2 regions of the Mesorhizobium sp. WSM4819 genome follow, and region 1 is predicted to be linked to the other one. Evidence: predicted binding sites of a transcription regulator. Region 1 holds the regulator's gene; the other holds the start of a gene.
What was found. The regulator PhoB, encoded in region 1, activates phosphate uptake and scavenging genes when phosphate is short. The targets are predictions, from matches to a motif close to TGTCATNNANCTGTCAT.

Region 2: the regulator PhoB is predicted to act here: its motif matches at 1,618-1,634, upstream of phnC (phosphonate ABC transporter ATP-binding protein).

Annotation. Positions count from the first base shown of each region.
Region 1 is NZ_JBVVQO010000035.1:54,402-70,597, reverse strand. Features, by position in the region: gene AC0L18_RS25600 (CHASE domain-containing protein) at 1-989, opposite strand, end outside; gene AC0L18_RS25595 (ATP-binding cassette domain-containing protein) at 1,102-1,896, opposite strand; gene AC0L18_RS25590 (sugar ABC transporter permease) at 1,990-3,309, opposite strand; gene xylF (D-xylose ABC transporter substrate-binding protein) at 3,450-4,490, opposite strand; gene AC0L18_RS25580 (ROK family protein) at 4,756-6,003, shown strand; gene phoB (phosphate regulon transcriptional regulator PhoB) at 6,135-6,824, opposite strand; gene phoU (phosphate signaling complex protein PhoU) at 6,841-7,548, opposite strand; gene pstB (phosphate ABC transporter ATP-binding protein PstB) at 7,584-8,399, opposite strand; gene pstA (phosphate ABC transporter permease PstA) at 8,412-10,025, opposite strand; gene pstC (phosphate ABC transporter permease subunit PstC) at 10,018-11,406, opposite strand; gene AC0L18_RS25550 (PstS family phosphate ABC transporter substrate-binding protein) at 11,526-12,530, opposite strand; gene AC0L18_RS25545 (hypothetical protein) at 13,309-13,671, shown strand; partial or broken gene AC0L18_RS25540 (hypothetical protein) at 13,992-14,226, shown strand; gene AC0L18_RS25535 (hypothetical protein) at 14,760-15,644, shown strand; gene AC0L18_RS25530 (glutathione S-transferase family protein) at 16,110-16,196, opposite strand, start outside.
Region 2 is NZ_JBVVQO010000016.1:77,138-81,931, forward strand. Features, by position in the region: gene phnK (phosphonate C-P lyase system protein PhnK) at 1-157, shown strand, start outside; gene phnL (phosphonate C-P lyase system protein PhnL) at 160-867, shown strand; gene AC0L18_RS16640 (DapH/DapD/GlmU-related protein) at 864-1,484, shown strand; gene phnC (phosphonate ABC transporter ATP-binding protein) at 1,706-2,563, shown strand; gene phnD (phosphonate ABC transporter substrate-binding protein) at 2,724-3,632, shown strand; partial or broken gene phnE (phosphonate ABC transporter, permease protein PhnE) at 3,707-4,682, shown strand; gene phnE (phosphonate ABC transporter, permease protein PhnE) at 4,687-4,794, shown strand, end outside.

The DNA.
Region 1 (16,196 bases):
TAGGCCCGCTCCTGATATCGGGCCACCAGCGCGATCGTTCCGGCGAGCAGCAGTCCGAACAGGCCGAGCATCACCGGAATGGCGCGCGAGGAAGGTTGCGAGAAGGCGCTTGTCGGCCTGAACAGGACCGTCCATGGACGTCCGGCGATGGTGAGTTCGCGAGAAACCAGCAACCTGTCGCCGAAGCTCGACGCCGGCGGCGTTTCCGACTGGAACAAAAGATGGTCGGCATCCACCTTGCCGTCATAGATTTCGATGTTGACCGGCAGCAGCGGCGTCCGGCTGAGCGCGGTCTGGAACAGGTCGCGGGCGCGGAACGCCGCATAGAGAAAGCCTGTTGTCGACGATCTCGACGCATCGATGCCGTCCGCCGCGGTTTCGATGTTGAGCCGCACGAAAACCAGGAAGCCGGTGAAGGTCTGCGCAGCACCTGTTTCCTGGCCTAGCTGCACGCGCCCGCTTGCGTGCTGCTGATTGTCGGCCATCGCCCTTTCGATCGCCTCGCGCCGCGCCGGTTCGGTGAACATGTCGTAGCCGATGCCGGATTGATTGGAAGGATCCAGTGGCTCGAACAGCGTGATGGGCGCACGCCATGGCAGCGTTGTCGTGGCCGGATAGATCGCATCGCTGACGCCATAGTCGTGCTGGATGGCACGCTCGACCGCCGCCTCGTCGCCGGCTCTCACCAGCCGGAGAAAGCCGATGCCGCGCAGGCCGGCGAAATTGTCGTTGATACCCAGCGCATCGAAGAACGCCTTGAACTCGCTCCGCGAAATGTCACCATTGCGAGCCTCGAACAGTGCGTGTGTCGATCGCAGCATCGACAGATGCAGGTCGATGCGGCTATCGATCCGGTTGAGGGCGTCGTCCGCCGTCGCCTCGAATTTGATGCGCGCCGCTTCCTGCGTGGCGAAATAGGCGAATCCCGCCATTGTCAGGCTGATCAGCGCGACGGCGATGAAAGCGACGATCGGGAAGAACTTCTTCAAGCTGCGGCTGCGACCCATGGTTCCCCATCTTATGGGCAAGTCCCCGTGGCAACACAATGGCGCGGCCAAACCATCATGACGGCTGGCACACACATGACAGGTATTTGGCGCTTCAGGCGGCGATCTTCAGCGCGCCTGGTCCCGGAATGGCGCCGGGCGGGCACTTGCCCAGAATGATCATGCCGAGCACCTCGTCCTGGGTCACGTCGCCGGTGCGCGCCGTGCCAACGACCCGACCATTCTTCATGACGCAGACGCGGTCGGCAAGCTCGAACACATCGTGGATGTCATGGCTGATCAGGAAGATGCCGATGCCGTCGGCCTTGAGCTGCATGACCAGTTCGCCGACCTGCGCCGTTTCCTGCGGTCCCAGCGCCGCCGTCGGCTCATCCATGATCAGGATGCGGGCGTTGAACAGGATGGCGCGCGCGATCGCCACCGACTGCCGCTGGCCGCCCGAAAGTTTGACCACCGGTTCCTTGAAGCGCTGGAAGCGGGGATTGAGCCTGCCCATCACCTTGCGCGCCTCGGCCTCCATTGCGCCATCGTCGAGCGTGCCCCAGCCGGTCATCAGTTCGCGGCCGAGGAACAGGTTGGCGGCGGCGTCGACATTGTCGGCGAGCGCCAGCGTCTGGTAGATCGTCTCGATGCCGTATTTCTTGGCGTCGCGCGGATTAGCGATCGAAGCCTCCTCGCCATTGACGAAGATCTGGCCCGAATCGCGCTTGTAGGCGCCGGACAGGATCTTGATCAGCGTCGACTTTCCCGCACCGTTGTGGCCGAGCAGCGCCACGACCTCGCCCGGGAAAAGGTCGATCGACGCATCGTCGACGGCGCGAATGCCGCCGAAGGCAATCGAGATGTTGCGCATATCGATCAGTGGCGTGGGAGCAGTCGTGTCAGCCATGATCGTTCCTTTCCATGGTTTTGCCGAGCATGATGCTGGACCGAAACGGATGTCCACTTTTCGCTGACGCGGACCTTCGGCTCGGGATCATGCTCAGACCCGCTTGCGGTAGACTGTGTCGAGCCAGACGGCCACGACCAGCACGGCGCCGACGACGACGCTCTGAAGCGGCGAATCGATGCCGAGCAACACCATGCCGGACTGCAGCGACTGCATCAGAAGCGCGCCTAGCATGGCGCCGAGCACCGTGCCGGAGCCGCCGGCCAGCGACGTGCCGCCGATGACGGCTGCTGCGATGACCAAGAGTTCGTCCAGCGTGCCCAGCGCATTGGTCGCCGCATTGAGGCGGGCCGAAGCAATTGCCGCGCTGATCGCGGCCAGAACGCCCATGATCATGAACACTTTCATGGTCACCCAGCGCGTGTTGATGCCGGCGAGTTCCGCCGCTTCCGGGTTGCCGCCAATGGCAAAGACGTAGCGGCCGAAACGGGTGCGCCGGGTGATGAAGGTCATGACGATGCCGACTGCGACCGCGATCAGCACCGGTATGGCGATGCCATGGGCGATGAACAGCCCGCCTTCGGGGATGGTGATGCCGGTCCGCTGGGCGTATTGGCGAACGATGCCGATCGGCCAGGGATAGGAATTGGCGATCCAGACGGCGCCGAGGATGGCGGCGCAGGCGACAACACCAAGCAGGCTCTCCGCCCAGACCGGGCGCAACGGAAACTTGAAGCGCTTGCGCTGCGACCGGCCGTTGAGCAGCATCAAGGCGACGGCCACACAGGCGAGAATGCCGACGATCCAGCTCGCGGTCGCCCCAATCGAGCCACGCGGCCCGCCACCCATCAGCTGGAACGTGGCATCGAGCGGCGCGACCGTGCGCCCGCTCGTCATCAGCCACGCCATGCCGCGCCAGATCAGCAGGCCGCCCAGCGTCACGATGAAGGCCGGAACCTCGAGATAGGCGATGATGAAGCCCTGAAGCGCGCCGATCATCAGGCCGAGCGCCACGCCGGCAGCCAATGCGATGACCCATATCCAGGGATTTCCAAGCTGGAATCCCATGACGCGGACGAGGAATTCTGCCTGGGCAACGCCCATCACCATGCCGATCACGCCTTCGACGGAGCCGACCGAAAGATCGATGTTGCGCATCACGATGACCAGCACCATGCCGGTCGCCATGATCGCGACCGAGGAAGTCTGCACCGACAGGTTCCAGAGATTGCGCGGCGTGAGGAAAAGCCCACCCGACAGGATGTGGATTCCAACCCAGATGATCATCAGCGCGCCGACCATGCCGAGCATGCGTATGTCGAGCTCGGTTGCCTTGAGGAAGCGGCCGAAGGGGCTGAGCGCGGATTCACGCGCCCGATCGGCAGCCGGCGTGTTGGAAGTCGTGTCGGTCATGATGTCCTCCCACCGTTGCCGTCTGCCGCGGATGCCGGAAGCAGCATAAACGTTACCCGCGAGACGCGGGAAAACAACTCTTTTGAAAAAAACGCCGCGGCGTGAAACCGCGGCGTCTCAGGTTTTTTGGCGAAAGCGGATCAGTTGCAGACCGGTACAGTGCCCGCTGCCACGCCGGCGCAGACCTCTTCCTGCTGGATCCAGCCGGCGTCGATGACGACGTTGAGATTGTCCCTGGTGATGGCAATCGGCGTCAGGAACAGCGACTTGACGACATTGCCGCCGGGCGTGGTGAAGTCCTTGACGCCGGCAATATCTGTCATCGGCTTGCCGTCGGCCAGCTGCGAGGCGATCTCGGCAGCGTTCTTGCCGAGCTCGCGCGCGTCTTTCCACACCGAGACGGTCTGCGTGCCGAGCGCGATGCGGTTCAGCGCGGCATGGTCGCCGTCCTGGCCCGAAACCGGGACGGATCCGGCCAGTCCTTGCGCCGTCAGCGCCGCGACGACGCCACCGGCGGTGCCGTCATTGGCGGCAACCACCGCATCGACCTTGTTGTCGTTGGCGGTCAGGAACTGTTCCATGTTCTTCTGGGCGTTGGCGGGAAGCCAGCCGTCCGTATAAGCCTCGCCGACATTCTTGATCTTGCCGCTGTCGATGGCATCCTTGAGCACCTCCATGGAGCCGGCGAACAGGAAATCGGCATTAGGGTCGGCGCCCGAGCCCTTGATGAAGACGTAATTGCCTTCCGGCGCCACCTTGAACACTTCGCGGGCCTGCATGCGGCCGACTTCCTGGTTGTCGAAGGTCAGATAGAAGACGTCCTTGTTCTCGATCAGCCGGTCATAGCCGACGACCGGAATGCCTTCGTCCAGCGCCTTCTGCACCGCCGGACCGATGGCCGAGGCATCCTGCGCAAGGATGATCAGCGCGTTGGCGCCCTGCGAGATCAGGCTCTCGACGTCGGTCAACTGCTTGCCGGGATTGGACTGCGCGTCAGCGGAGATATATTTGTCGCCGGCGGCATCGATCGCCGCCTTCATGGCGGCTTCGTCGGTCTTCCAACGCTCTTCCTGGAAGTTCGACCACGAAACGCCAATGACCTTGTCCTTGGCCTGCGCGGCCGACGCGAGCGTCAGCGACATGGCGACCCCCGCCAGAATGGCGGCTGCGAATCTCTTCATGATATTCCTCCCTGCGCCGCGTAGGGCGCGACCAACTGGCCCGAAGGCCGGCACAAAGGCTCCTATTTTTTCGAGCCTCGAAAAAATACTGGTCCAACGCCGAAGCACTGTCAACACCAATTCTGATGGATTTTGACGTCCTGTCGGTCTTTTTTTCGAGGCTCGGAATAATAATGACAGCCCCTTCTGCTTCTGCCAGTATTTGTCGGACATTACCGACGGCTTCCGATTCATGAGCGGCCGCGGCGATGAGGAGGAACAAAAAATGTCGGTGGGAATCCGTCATGACGATCTGCGCCGGCGCAACCGGGCGATGGTGATTTCGGCCGTGCGCCGCGCAGGCCAGCCGTCGCGGACCGAGATTGCCGCGACCACCGGCCTTAGCCATTCGACCATATCGGCGATATCTGCCGACCTGATCCAGGAAGGCATCCTGGCCGAGAGCAAGGCGAGCGAGACGGTTTCGCTGAAACGCGGCCGGCCGCAGGTCGGCCTCAGCCTCAATCCGCAAGCCGCTGCGGTGTTGGCCGTCGTGTTGTCGCTGAATTTCCTGTCGGTCGCCGTCATCGATTATGCCGGACAAGTGGTCGCCGAGGAACAGCGCCGGCTGGACACGCTGACCATGTCGCGTGACGCGCTGATCGACGAATGTGTCGCCATCGTCCGGCGCCGGCTCGAAGATCCCGACCTCGATGTCCAAAGCGTCGCCCGCATCGCGCTGGCGATCCAGGGCATCACCGATTCCCACGCGCGCGCCATGTTGTGGTCGCCGATCACGCCGCAGACGAACATCGCCTTCGCCGACATTCTGGAACGCGAGTTCGGCATCCCGGCCATCATGGAGAACGACTGCAACATGATGGCCGTGGCGCTGCGCTGGCGCCATCCGGATCGCTACCGCGACGATTTCATCGCCATCCTGCTCTCGCACGGCATCGGTATGGGGCTGGTGCTGAAGGGCGAGCTGTTCACCGGCACCCACTCCTCAGGCGGCGAATTCGGCCACATGATCCATCGGCCGGGCGGCGCGCTTTGCCGCTGCGGGCGGCGCGGCTGCGTCGAGGCTTATGCCGGCAACTACGCCATCTGGCGCAACGCAAGGCTGTTGAGCGAGAACGCCGAGCCGGTCGCCGATGTCAGCGACGCCGACATGCGGGCCTTGGCGGCCCGGGCGCGCGAGATGGACGGACCGGAGCGCGAAGCCTACCGCAAGGCCGGCGAGGCGCTCGGCTTCGGGCTCGGCAGCCTGTTTGCGCTGATCGATCCTGCGCCGGTGGCCATGGTCGGCGCGAGCGCTGCCGCCTTCGACCTGATCGAGCCGGCCCTGCGCGCGGCCATCGCCCAGACCGCCGGCGGCCAGCATTCGGGTTCGATTTCCTTCGACACCGAGCCGAATGAGTTGCCGCTGATCCGCGAAGGCTGCGCCATGCGGGCGCTGAGCTTCGTCGATCAGGAGATTTTCGCGCCGAGCATCCAGGCACGAGCCGGCTCGGTCGGAAAGAACGTGGCTTGAATCCGAAGGCAGGGATTCCCGGGTCGCGACTTGGGGTGTGTTGAGATTCAGGTCAGGCCGAGTCGAGAATGGTGGGTTCCGAGAACCGGAGCGGAGCGTACTCTGGGGTACGCCGGAAGCGCAGGTATCAGCTAGTCTTCCCTGATCGCATAGCCGGCGCCACGGATGGTGCGGATGACATCGGGCATGCGACCATTGTTGACCGCCTTGCGCAACCGGCCGACATGGACGTCCACGGTGCGCTCGTCGATGTAGATCGTCTCGCCCCAGACATTGTCGAGCAACTGGCTGCGCGAGAAGACCCGACCCGGGTGCCGCATCATGAATTCGAGCAGCCGGAATTCGGTCGGCCCGAGCCGGATCTCGCTCTTCTTGCGATAGACCCGGTGCGATTCACGATCGAGCATGATGTCGCCGACCTTGAGCACGCTGGACAGCACTTCCGGCTTGGCGCGGCGCAGCAGCGCCTTGACCCTGGCCATGAATTCCGGTGTCGAGAACGGCTTGACCAGATAGTCGTCGGCTCCGGTCGAAAGGCCGCGCACCCGGTCGCTCTCCTCGCCGCGCGCGGTCAGCATGATGATCGGCAGCCGCTCGGTTTCGGGGCGCACCCGAAGCCGCCGGCAAAGCTCGATGCCGGAAACCGCCGGCACCATCCAGTCGAGCACCAAAAGATCGGGCACGTTTTCCTGCAGCCGGATTTCGGCCTCGTCGCCGCGCGTCACCACCTCGACCTGATAGCCTTCGGATTCCAGATTATAACGGAGGAGGACGCCCAGCGGCTCTTCATCCTCCACCACCATGATGCGCGGCGCGATCATCGGCCGGTCACTCCTGTCATGTCGCCGGCGCCGACATCGTCGTTTCGTCGAGCTTCGGGCGATCCGCCGGCAATTGCTGCCCGGTCACGACAAAGTAGGCGTTTTCGGCGATGTTGGTGACGTGATCGCCGATACGCTCGAGATTCTTGGCGCAGAACAGAAGGTGCGTGCAGGCGGTGATGTTGCGCGGATCCTCCATCATGTAGGTCAGGAGCTCGCGAAAAACCGCCGTGTATTTCACGTCGATCTTCTGGTCGTCGGCGCGCAGTTCCTTCAACGCGCCGGCATCGCGCGACACATAGTGCTCGACCACGCCGCGCAGCTGCACAAGAACGAGATCCGCCATCGCGTCAATACCGTGCGACAGATTATGCGGCGTCGCGCTCTGCCCGACTGCGCTGACCCGCTTGGCTATGTTCTTGGCCAGGTCGCCGATGCGCTCGAGATCGCCGGCCATGCGGATTGCGCCAACCACGGCGCGCAGATCCTGCGCCATCGGCTGCCGCTTGGCGATCAGCGTGATGGCGCTGTCGTCGAGCTCGCGCTGCCGCGCATCCATGATGGCGTCGTCCGAGACGACGCGCTGCGCCATCGCATTGTCCGACGCAAGCAGCGCGCGGATCGAGGCTGCGACCATTGCGGCGGCAAGCTCGTCCATGTCGCGGATCAGCCTGTCGATGTGCTCCAGTTCCTCGTCGAAAGATGCGACGGTGTGTTCACCCATGGTGCTGTCCTCGTGTTCGAAATTCGCCGGACCGCTCAGCCGAACCGGCCGGTGATATAGTCCTGGGTGCGCTTGTCGTCCGGGTTGGTGAACATCTTGTCGGTCGCGCCCTCCTCGACCAGATAGCCGAGATGGAACATCGCCGTGCGTTGCGACACGCGCGCCGCCTGCTGCATCGAATGGGTGACGATGACGATCGTATAGTTCTGGCGCAGTTCGTCGATCAGTTCCTCGACGCGGGCGGTGGCGATCGGATCGAGCGCCGAACAGGGCTCGTCCATCAGGATCACTTCCGGCGACACGGCGATGGCGCGCGCGATGCACAGGCGCTGCTGCTGTCCGCCGGACAGGCCGGTACCCGACTCGAGCAGGCGATCCTTGACCTCGTTGAACAGGCCGGCCTTCTTCAGGCTCGATTCGACGATGCCGTCCAACTCGGCTTTGGTCCTGGCAAGGCCGTGAATGCGCGGACCGTAGGCGACGTTTTCGTAGATCGACTTCGGAAACGGGTTCGGCTTCTGGAATACCATGCCGACGCGAGCTCGCAACTCGACGACATCGATTTTCGGATCGTAGACGTCCTCGCCGTCCAGCGTGATCTTGCCGCTCACCCGCGCGATATCGATGGTGTCATTCATTCGGTTCAGGCAACGCAGGAACGTCGACTTGCCGCAGCCCGATGGGCCGATCAACGCCGTCACCTGATGCTCGCGGACATCGAGATCGACGTCGAACAGTGCTCGCTTCTCGCCGTAGTGAACGGAGACCTTTTCGCCCTTCATCTTGATCGAAGGGGCGTTGGTTGTGCTGCTCAGTTTCTGCTCGACGCCGGCTTCCGTCATGATGTTCATATCCTCTACTCCTTACCAGCGCCGCTCGAAGCGCCTGCGCAGTATCACCGCGATGGCATTCATGATGACCAAAAACACCAGCAAAATCAAAATCGCCGCCGAAGTCTTCTGCTGGAACCCCGCTTCCGGGAAATCCGCCCACATGAATATCTGCACCGGCAGGATCGTTGCGGGATCGGTGAAGCCGCCGGGAATGTCGACGATGAAGGCGACCATGCCGATCATCAGCAACGGCGCGGTTTCGCCGAGCGCATGCGCCATTCCGAGGATGGTGCCGGTCATGATGCCCGGCATCGCCAACGGCAGGACGTGATGGAATACGGTCTGGACCTTGGACGCTCCGATGCCAAGCGCCGCCTCGCGGATCGACGGCGGCACGGCGCGCAGCGAAGCGCGCGAGGCGATAATGATGATCGGCAGGGTCATCAGCGCCAGCACCATGCCGCCGACCACCGGGGCTGAGCGCGGCATGCCGAAGAAATTCAGGAATACGGCAAGTCCAAGCAGGCCGAAGACGATCGAAGGCACCGCCGCCAGATTGTTGATATTCACTTCGATCATCGTCGTCAGCCGGTTCTTGGGCGCAAATTCCTCAAGATAGATCGCCGCTGAAACGCCGATCGGGAAGGCGATGGCGAGGGTTACGATCATGGTCAGGAACGATCCGACGACCGCGCCCCAGACACCGGCCAATTCCGGCTCGCGGCTTGCGCCGGTGAAGAAGAAGATCGAGTTGAACCGGCTTTCGATCAGGCCGGCGCTCTTCAGCGTGTCGAGCCAGACGATCACCTTGTCCGAAATCTTTCGCGATGCTTCCGGCGTCTCGATGACGCGCAGGAATGCCTGGCCGCTCGCGGCGGGCGCCGTGCTGTCCAGCGCCTCGATCACCGTGCCTTTTGCGATCACCGTGCCGTTGGCCGCAGGCGACAGCGAGGTCAGCTTGACCGTGCCGCCATTGAACGCGACCAGCAGCGACGACGCGCCGCTCGTCAGCGTAAACATGCCGTTTTCGCCCTCGGTCGCACCATGGCCGCGCGCCAGCGCCAGCATGGCATCGTCGCCGAAGGTCAGATCGATGTCGCCGCTGGTTCCCGAAGGCGTGACGCTTGTCGAAATCGCTTCGTCCGAACCGACGTCGGCAAGCAAACCCTTGAGATAGAGGTCGGCAAAATCGTCAAGTGGAACCGCATAGTCCACCGTTCCTCCGAGCATCCCCGGATCAGCCGCAATATCCTTGCGCAGGAACACGCCTGTGCCGGTGGAAATCAGCCCGCGCAGCAGGCGCTTGTCCTGGCGGCTCTTCACATCCGGAAATTTTGCCGTAAGCGCTTCCTGAGCGATGGCGTCGTAGTTCACTTCATCGAGTTTCGCCGGGTCGACCTTGGCCGCTGAAAGATCGATCGGCAGCGTCACATAGTTCTGCCGCAGCGCCGGAATCGCCTGCGTGACGATCGTCGACAGGAGCAGCACAAGGAACAAGCCGGCCAACGCGACAGCTGCAGCGCCAAGCCATTTGAACCATTTTTCCGTGCGGTAGCGGCCCTTCAGCCGCGCCTTCGCGGCATCGTCGGTATGAACGCTGACCGGCCGTCCGACGGCGCCGAATGACGAGATCGCATCAGTCATATTGCTCTCGGTATATCTGGACGACGCGCAAAGCGACGATGTTGAGGGTAAGCGTGATGCAGAACAGCACCAGGCCGAGTGCGAAAGCTGCAAGCGTCTTGGCGCTGTCGAACTCCTGGTCGCCCACCAGCAGCGTCACGATCTGCACGGTCACGGTGGTGACCGCTTCGAGCGGGTTTGCCGTGAGGTTTGCCGCCAGCCCCGCCGCCATGACCACGATCATCGTTTCGCCGATTGCGCGGCTGACGGCAAGCAGCATCGCCGAAACGATGCCCGGAAGGGCAGCGGGAAGGACCACCTTGCGGATGGTTTCCGACTTGGTCGCGCCGAGGCCGGCAGAACCGTCTCTCAGGGATTGCGGAACGGCGTTGATCACATCGTCGGAAAGCGAGGAAACGAAGGGAATGATCATGATACCCATGACCACGCCTGCGGCGAGCGCGGATTCAGATGCGACGTTGAGGCCCAGGCTTTCGCCGATACCGCGGAAGTAGGGCGCAACCGTCAGCGCGGCGAAGAAGCCGTAGACGACGGTCGGAATGCCGGCGAGGATTTCCAGAACCGGCTTTGCGACCGCGCGGACGCTTTTGGAGGCGTAATCCGAAAGGTAGATCGCAGCCATCAGCCCGATAGGCGCAGCCACCAGCATGGCGATGAAGGTGATGAGCAACGTGCCGGCAAAGAGCGGCACCATGCCAAAAATGTCCTCGTTGACCGCCCCGGCCTCGGCTCCCGCGCCGGTGAAGGCGCTCTGCGGCGACCAATGCGTGCCGAACAGGAACTTGTAGAACGGCACCTGTTGGAAGAACCGCAGCGACTCGAAGATAAGCGACAGGACGATGCCGATCGTCGTCAGGATCGCGACCACCGAACAGGCGATCAAGAATGCGCGAAGAACGCGCTCGACCACGTGGCGCGCCCGGTAGGCCTGTGCGATGCGTGAATAGGCCCAGTAAAATCCGGACGCGGAAAGCACGAGTGCGACGGTCCAGATGATCCAGGTGCTGGTCGCATGGACCGATTTGTAGAGGGCGGCGGCCGCCTCTTTCGTGGGGTCGGCGAAGCCGACAAGCCCGCCAAAGGCCATCGCGCGAGCGTCTCGGATGAAAGCTTCGACCTGCGGGACGCCCATTCCCGACAACTCGGAGGCGAAGCGGTCGGCAATGATCGACGATTCAATTCCCGGCGTCACCAGCGACCACAACACGATCGCAAGCAGCGCGGGACCGGCAGCAAAAAGCGCCAGAAACATGCCATGCTGGCCAGGCAGCGAATGCAGTCGCGCGACGTCGCCATTGACGCTGGCAATAGCGCGGGTCCGGCCGAGCCAATAGGCAGCAGCGGCCAGAACCACCAGAAGAACAACGAGATAACCGACCATGATTCGGGACGTCCCCTCGACCGCCGGTCATTCACCGGCTCAAAGCACGGGACCTAAGATCCCGCGCTTTGTGCTTTAGGATATGAGGGGTCAGAGCGGTAGGCTCGGACCCCGAAACATCAGGAGCCCATGCCCTTCAGGGCCTTGGCGTTGTCGGCCGACTTGGCGCGCTCGGCGTCCGGCAGCGGGATCAGGCCCTTGTCGGCCAGATAACCATCAGGACCCCATGCAGCATCCGAGGTGTACTCGGCGATGAACTCCTGCATGCCGGGGATGACACCGACATGCTCTTTTTTGGCATAGACAAAGAGCGAGCGGGAAACGCCGTAATCGCCGGATGCGATGTTCTCGAAAGTCGGCTCGACGCCGTCGACCTTGTGGCCCTGCAGCTTGTCGGCGTTCTGGTCAAGGAACGAGAAGCCAAAGACGCCAAAGGCATTGGGGTTGGCTTCCAGCTTCTGGACGATCAGATTGTCGTTTTCGCCGGCTTCGACAAAAGCGCCGTCTTCGCGGATCTCGCCGCAGCCCTTTTCATTAGCCGCCTTCACTTCTTCCTGGCAGGCCGCATCCATGACGAGTTCGACGAACGCATCGCGCGTGCCGGATGTCGGCGGCGGGCCAAGCACCTCGATCTTTGTCGCGGGAAGCGATGCATCGACATCCGACCAGTTCTTGTAGGGGTTGGGGACGACCTTGCCGTCAACAGCGACGTTCTTGGCGAGCGCCTTGAAAACCTGTTCCTTGGTCAGATCGACGACAGTCCCTGCCTTCGAGTTGGCCAGTACGATGCCGTCGAAGCCGACCTTGATTTCGACCGGCGTCACGCCGTTTGCCTTGCAGGTTTTAAGCTCGCTGTCCTTGATGGCGCGCGAGGCATTGGTGAAGTCGGCGGTATTTTCGCCGACGCCCTGGCAAAACAGCTTCATGCCGCCGCCGGTGCCAGTCGACTCGACGACCGGGGTCTTGATCTTTCCGCTCTGGCCGAGCTTTTCAGCGACAGCCGTCGTGAAGGGGAACACTGTGGACGAACCAACGATTTGAATCTGGTCGCGCGCGGCGGCATAACCAGCCGACGCGGCGAGCGCAAGCGCCGCGGCCGACGCCGTAAGGAGGAATTTCTTCATGTGGCCTGCTCCTGTTCGGAAAAATGGTCTCTCGGCGCCATTCCTTCGGCGCCCGCTGAGGCCATAGCCCCCGATTATTACAGTCACATGACAGTTTGATGTCAGCCCGGTAACCGCCGCACAGCCCTGTCAAAAGGAAGGGCCGCGGGTCTCGCCGGTACAGCCGTGGTTTGCCGCTGGAATCAGCAGCTTGCGCGAATTGCGGCCGGCATTTGCCTGGACGGGCGAACAATTGGCGCCGAAAAAGAAAATCCGGGCGGGAGCGCGTTGCATGCGGCCAAGGAGGTCATGGCCGTGCCATCGCCGAAGCAGGTCCGTTGGGGTAAATCTGACCCTGCTTCTTGCCGGCGGTCGCTGCTCCCGCCCGTAACTGGAGGAGCGGAACTCGAATGCGCTTATTGTTCCAACCGGACGCATGCTTTGGTATGGTGCGATCGCACCATAGTCTTGTCGCAACGCGTCGCCGAATCGGCTGGACCCGACAGGCTGACGTGGCTATGCCGCGCGTGGATTTCCCCGTCCGCGGACCTTTTCGAGCAAGACGCCGCCTGGGGCTAATGGGCTTAGGGCTGATGGGCTTGGGCAGGCAATCGTCCATGCCCGCCCCCAATCGCGCCAAAGTCGCGCCAGGGACGCTGCGGCACTTTGATTTTTGCGCATGATCCCCAGCGAAATCGATTCCGATTCTCCGGGTCATGCGCTAGCCTTGCCCGCAGTGTATTCCGACGGTTGTCGGTAGAACCGAAGCCGCGTTATAAATCCCGCAAGGGTGTTGCCGATGTTGCGACGGATCCTGCCTTTTTTCGTGTGCCCGATGCTGCTGCTAGGGGGCGGCTGCTCGCGCAGCTACGACGGCACCGTCGTCATTCCAAGGCCGCTCGATGTCCGGCGGTTCTGGGACCGGCCGCAGCAGCAGGCGCAAGCCGAACAGCCGCAGTTGCTGCAGACCGATGTCTTTCCTGCGGCGCCCGAAACGCCGGAAACAGCGGCGGCCCGCAAAATCGGCACCTCCGCGGCGCCGAGGAGGAAAATCGCCAGGATTGCCAAACAGCCGCCGATGCCGTCATCCGAGCCGGCGAAACCGCTCACCTGCAGGAACGTCAGCCAACCCGGAAAACGGGTCCGCATGGTCTGCGAATAGCCAGCCGGCATTCAAGCGCTGGCAGCTAAAAGGTGCGCGCCCCGAAAAAATGTTGCTGCGCAGCTGCCGCAGCGGTTCGGTCCGCGCAGGCCGAGAGCATGAGCCGACTGGTGGGTTTCGGGCTGCCTGATCGGCGTTGCCGGCAGCCGCGTTGAACCTTATCCGGCCTTCGACGTTAAACAGCCATTGCAACGCCGCGCGTCGCTTTGGACGCACAAACCATGCTGTGGCGTTCGCATGGTCCTTTCCGAACCGAAGGGCAGCGGAGCAGAGATCGATCCCGATCCCTTGGCGCTGGATGGTCAAAGGAGACCGAACACATGTCGATTCACTTCAATGTCTCGGAACTCACCAAAAATCTGTTTCAATCGCCCAGAAACCTGTTTCACCCACTGACACTGGACCATGAGCGCGCGCCGAGACCCCTCAGCTGAGCAAAGACTTTTGCTGGAATGCTATTTGGCCGGTCAGATTCCGGAATCGGCCTGGAGCGACTACGTCTTCGAGACGCCGGAATTGGCACGCCATGTGGATGCGAGACGCGGGCAACACTGATATCTGGTGAACCGGTCCGATCGCTCGAGGTGACGCCACCGAACAACGCTTGGCTGAATCGGCGGCCCGATCAGCGTGCCGTTGCGCTTGAAGCCGCGGCTTCCCGGGAACAATAGCCCTCGAGACAAAAAGGCCGGCACATGGCCGACCTTTCCTTCCACCTCGACCGCGCCAGTACATCCGTGGTCACGGGTTGGAGGTGAATTGCCGACCAGTAGATAGGGATTTGGTTAACGAATCCTTAACCGACGAGAACCGCTCGTCGACGCGTCGTGGCCACTCTGATTGCGTCTTCGTGATCAGTGCAGAAAGTCGTCTTTAATTACGGCACATATTATTAATCGTCATACACCAACGTGTTAGCGTATGAGGCATATCGAAGATGCATGTCGCGCAAAAGCATGCCCTCGGGCCTGACCCGAGGCTGCGCAGCGTTTTTGCGATTACGACATGCATAAAAACAAGAACTTAAAGCGCGTCGCATTGGATCCGTTCAGCCGCAGCGCGCTTTAGCCTATTCTGGAAGTCGACTTATGGCCGTGCTTGGCGCTCTCCCTCCTGGCGTTCGCTGTCGACCAATTCGCGAAGCAGATTGGCAAGGAGTGGTCGACTGCCTGTGCCGGGGGTTTCCGAAGCGTGACCAAAGTTACTGGATACAGGCGCTGACCCGTTTGGCGCAGCGGCCTCCCGTCGCCGAGTTCCCACAATACGGCTTGGCCTTGGAGAAGGCCGATCGGATCGTCGGCGTTGTGCTGACCCTGTATACCCGTTATCCCGGGCAGGAAGGCGACGAAGTCCGCTGCAACCTTTCAAGCTGGTCCGTCGACGCAGAATTCCGTCCCTATGGCGCCAAATTGGTCACGACGATTCTCAAGCGAAGGGACGTGACCTACACCAATATTTCGCCGGCGCCCGCAACGTTGAAAGCCAACTGGGCGCTCGGTTTTCGGCCCTTCACCACAGGACAATTTGCCTTCTTGCCGGCTTTTAGTTCGTCGCAGCGGTCATGTCGCGTCCTTGAAGCTCGTCCCGATCTTGCGGAAATGGCGATGCTGTCCGACAGCGAGAGGTACATACTCTCGGAACACTCAGCACTTGGCTGCCGGTCATTGATTTGCATTTGCGACGGAGCAGCGTTTCCTTTCGTATTGATGCCGCGCCGGATATTGCGCGGTCTTATCCCATCCTATCAGATCGTCTATTGCCGCTCTCTCGCGGATTTGAGCCGGTTCGCCGGTGCCATCGGGCGCTTTCTCTTGCGAAGCGGCATCCTGCTTTGCGTCGTCGACGCCAGGGAGCCGATTGGAGGTCTGTTCGGGTGGTACCGCGCCAACAGCGGGCTGAAATATTTTAGGGGTCCCAGACCACCCTCGCTTGGAGATCTGTCGTTCACCGAGCTTGTGATGTTCGGTCCCTGAACGACAAGCGCGGCATCAGTCATGCCGCACCGCTTCGCAGCTGAAATGCCAAAAGCGAACCCCCGCCTCTCGGGGCAAGGGTTCCTTTTTGAAAACGACGATCTGTTACTGAACAGGGGCTGTCTGAGCTGGCGGGGTTGCGGGTGCCGGCGTCATCGTGTCGGCTGGAGGCGGCGGCAATTGGCCAGCGGTTGTCGCCTGCGTTCCTCCCGATTGAGTTTGGTCACACGCCGCCAGGGCAGCAAGCGCCAGGCCGAACGCGGCGAATAAGGGTAGTTTGCGGGTCATATACAGTCCCTTCTATGGACGCCACCCGCGCTGGCCCCATCATCGGGATCGATGCCCGCAGGTCAACCGTCGCTCCTTCGTCGACGCTTCAAACATTCTTACGTCCGGTAAAAGGCGGCGGGCCCTCGGGCTCGGTTTAGATCGGCCTGGGCAAGCAAAACCGTGAGAGCGAAAGCCTCACGCGCCTGCCTGCGACTTCACATAGGCGATATAGCCGCGCACGTCGGCGGCCGGCTCGGCATAGGCCTTGCCGAGCTTCTTTTC
Region 2 (4,794 bases), on a different contig from region 1:
CGTCACCCACGACCTTGCGGTGGCGCGTCTGCTGTCGCAACGCATGATGGTGATGAAGGACGGCCGCGTCGTCGAAAGCGGCCTCACCGACCGCGTGCTTGACGATCCCCGCGCGCCCTACACCCAGCTTCTCGTTTCTTCCATTCTGCAGGTGTGATCATGGCAACCCCGCTCGTCGTCTCCGATGTCGCCAAGAGCTTCACCATGCATCTGCGTGACGGCATCAGATTGCCGGTCGTCGCCGGCGTGTCGTTCTCGATCAGGAGCGGCGAATGCGCCGTGCTCGGCGGCCCCTCCGGCGCCGGCAAGAGCTCGATCCTGAAGATGCTCTACGGCAACTATGCCGTCGATGCAGGCCAGATCATCGTCCAGCACGAGGACGGGCTCATCGATCTGGCGACGGCCAGCCCACGCACCGTGTTTGCCGTGCGCCGCCTCACGATCGGCTATGTCAGCCAGTTCCTGCGCACAGTGCCGCGCGTCTCGGCGCTGGATGTCGTCGCCGAACCGCTGGTCGAGCGCGGCGAGGACCGTGAGATTGCGCGCGACAAGGCACGCGCCTTGCTGGCGCAACTCAACCTGCCGGAAAAGCTCTGGGCACTGCCGCCGGCGACCTTTTCCGGCGGCGAGCAGCAGCGCGTCAACATCGCGCGCGGCTTCATCACCGAGCACCCGATCCTGCTGCTCGACGAGCCGACAGCCTCGCTCGACGCCAGCAACCGCGACGTGGTGATTGCGCTGATCGCGGCCAAGAAGGCGGCCGGCGTCGCCCTGCTTGGCATCTTCCACGATCACGACGTGCGCGAGGCAGTGGCCGACCGCGTCATCGACGTGACCGCTTTTGCCGCCGGGAAAATCGCCGCATGACCCGAAAACTGTCGGAAACGCCGCTGGTCCACGAAACGGCGGAAGTCGACAACTCGACGCTCGGCCGCTGGACCGAGATCGCCGAACGCTGCCGGCTTTCGGAAAGTACGCTCGGCGACTATTCCTACATGATGCAGGACTGCAGCGCCTGGTGCGCGACGATCGGCAAATTCGCCAACATCGCCGCCAGCGTGCGCATCAACGCCACCAACCATCCGACCTGGCGGCCGACGCTGCACCATTTCACCTATCGCGCCTCCGACTATTGGGACGACGCCGAGCACGAGAGCGAATTCTTTGCGCAGCGCCGCGCCAAACGGGCCACCATCGGCCACGACACCTGGCTTGGCCACGGCTCGACCATCCTGCCCGGCGTCAGCGTCGGCGACGGTGCGGCGGTCGGCGCCGGCGCCGTGGTGTCGAAGGACGTCGCGCCCTACACCATCGTCGGCGGCGTGCCGGCCAAACCGATCCGCGAACGCTTCGACCGCCGCACGGCGGAACGCTATCAGGCACTTGCCTGGTGGGATTGGGACCACGCCCGCCTGCGCGCCGCGCTCGACGATTTTCGCGCGCTTTCGGCGGAAGCATTTCTGGGAAAATACGGCAGTTGGTGAATGGTCAATAGTGGATGGCGGCAGGGAAGCCGTTCTTGTCACCATTCACCATTCACCATTCACCATTCACCATTCACTTGATCGAACTGCGGCCGCTGGCTCGCCCTTTCCAGCCTGTGGACGGTAACAAAACTGACATCAATCCGACACCGCGGTTTCACGCGGCTGCGCTAGCCAAGGCTAACAGACCTTCGAAACGCGACTGGACTGGAACTTTGCCTATGTCAGCAATCTCAGCCACGCTCGAAATCCGCGGCGTCACCCGTCGGTTTGGCAGGAACACCGCCGTCAGCAATGTCGACATCTCGATCCCTCACGGCCAGATGGTCGGCATCATCGGCCGCTCGGGCGCCGGCAAGTCGACGCTTTTGCGCATGATCAACCGCCTCATCGATCCGAGCCAGGGCTCGATTTTCTTTGACGGCGCCGAAGTCTCCAGCCTGCGCGGCTCGCTGCTCAGGCGCTGGCAGCGCGATTGCGCCATGATCTTTCAGCAATTCAACCTGGTGCCGCGTCTCGAAGTGCTGACCAATGTACTGCTCGGCCGGCTCAATCACCGCTCGACCGTTGTCAATCTGCTCGGTGTCTTCTCCCGCGAGGAACGGGCCGAGGCGATCGCAGCGCTCGAGCGTCTCGACATCGCCGGCACGGCGCTTCAGCCGGCCGGCACCTTGTCCGGCGGCCAGCAGCAGCGCGTCGCGATTGCCCGCGCCATGATGCAGCAGCCGAAAGTCATCCTCGCCGACGAGCCGATCGCCTCGCTCGACCCGCTCAACGCCAAGGTGGTGATGGATTCGCTGCAGGACATCAATCTGCGCGAGGGCCTCACCGTGGTCACCAATCTGCACACGCTGGATACCGCGCGCAACTATTGCAACCGCATCATCGGCATGGCCGCCGGCAAGGTGGTGTTCGACGGCCCGCCCGAAGAGCTCAATCGGGAGGCCTTGCGCATGGTCTATGGCGCCGACAGCAATGGCGGCGAAATCTCCGAGGCGATCACTTCGACCAGCGTCACCATCAAGCAAAAAATCGTCGCATCCGCCGGACCGCTCGAGCCCGCATTTCCCGGCTATTAGGTCCACGATCCGGCAAGTGGATACCGGTATACGAGTATACGAAAGCGGACGACGAAAGAGCGCCTGGACCGCCAGTCCGCATCAAGGCCGGGCATAACAAAGCGCCGTCAAAATTCGAACGCTGCCGGCGCGATGTCGGAACCAACAGGAGAGACGCGAAATGTTTAGAAAAATACTTTTCGGTGCCGTTTCCATCCTCGCCATGGCGGTGGGCGCGGTTCAGGCACAGGATCTGAAGGAATTCCGCGTCGGCATTTTGGGCGGCGAGAACGAAGCCGACCGCCTGCGCAACTACCAGTGCTTTGCCGACCACATCAAGCAAGTCCTCGGCGTCGAGAAAGTTTCGCTGTTCCCGGCCGCCGACTACGACGGCGTCATCCAGGGCCTGCTCGGCGGCACGCTCGACTTTGCCGAGCTCGGCGCTTCCGCCTACGCCAAGGTCTATCTCGAAAACAAGGACGCGGTTCAACCGATCCTGACGACGATCCAGACCGACGGCTCGACCGGCTACCGTGCGGTCATGGTCGCGCGTGCTGATTCCGGCATCAAGACGCTCGCCGACATGAAGGGCAAGAAACTCGGTTTCGCCGATCCCGATTCAACTTCTGGTTACCTGATCCCGGTCACGTCACTGCCCAAGGACATCGGCATGGATGTGAAGAGCTACTTCGCGTCGACCGGTTTCGGCGGCGGCCATGAACAGCTTGTCCTTGAAGTCCTGAAGGGCACCTTCGATGCCGGCACCACCTGGGCCTCCGGCGTCGGCGACTTCAACGACGGCTACAGCTCAGGCAATCTGCGCAAGATGGTCGACAAGGGCGTCCTCAAGATGGATGACCTCGTCGAACTGTGGCAGTCGCCGCTGATCCCGAACGGCCCGCTGGTATTGCGTACGTCGATCGACGCCGGCGCCAAGCAGAAGATCACCGATTTCCTGACCAAGCTCCCGGAAACCGATCCGGCTTGTTTCTCGGCAATTCAAGGCGGCGAGTACAAGGGCTATTCACCGGTCACCCCGGAATTCTACCAGCCGATCATCGACGCCCGTAAGGCGAAGATCGGCTCGTAAGGGAAACTGCCAAAACGCCGCCGGAGCCATGTGCTGCCGGCGGCGTTGCTGCATCAGGGGCCGGGGATCTATCGATGAGTGCGACCGAAATTTACCGCGCGCCCGCGCTTTCACCGGAGGGAGCCACCGTCGAGCGACACTGGCGCGACCTCGCCGCCCGCCGGCGCCTTTACACGATCGGCGGCCTGGTTTTCCTGTTTCTTGCACTCTCCGGCTCGCTCTGGTTCGCCAACGAAACCAACGCCGGAAAGTTCTTCGACCGCCTTCCCAATGTCGCCGACTTTTTCGCCGAGTTGAAGCCGCGCGACTGGTTCGACCCGGCGCGTGCGCTGTTCGACCTGCCGTCCCCCTATGACGACGGCAGCCTCAAGTTCGACTACCCGGAGGGCCGGGTCTACCTCACCCAGAGCATTTACATTCCGGAGTATTTCCACCGGATGGTCGAGACGCTGAACATTGCCCTGTTTTCGACGCTGGTGGGCGCCACATTCGGCTTCCTCCTCTGCTTCTTCGCCGCAGGCAATATCACGGCCAGCCGCTGGCTCCGTTTCGCTACCCGCCGCTTCCTTGAAATTGTCCGCGCCTTTCCGGAAATTGTCATTGCCGGCTTTTTCCTGGCGATTTTTTCTCGCTAAGGCCGATTCCTGCGATCATTGCGGTCAGCATCCATACCGTCGGCGCGCTCGGAAAATGTTCTTCGAAGTCGTCGAAAATGCCGACATGAAGCCTGAAGAAGGCTTGCGTGCCGTTGGCGCCAACGGGGTCGAGCGGGTGTGGTTCGGCATAGTGCCCCAAGTCCTGCCCAACTTCATCAGCTATTTCCTGCTCCGCTTCGAGATCAATGTGCGCGCTTCGACCATACTTGGCGCCGTCGGCGCCGGCGGCATCGGCGAATCCCTGCGTCTTTCGATCGGCCGGGGCCATGAGGCCAAGACCATCGCCATCGTCTTCCTACTGTTCTGCACGATTGTCGCCGTCGACCAGCTTTCGGCATGGCTAAGACATCGTCTTGTCGGCCGGCAGGCGTTCGCATACGGGCGCGGAGAGTAGTGCAATGAATGCCGATGCCATCAACGACGTCGCCGCTCGCCACCCGGATGCTTTCCGGCGCTCGCTGTGGAAGCGCTACGCCACCCCGATCGGCATGCTTCTTTGCATTCTC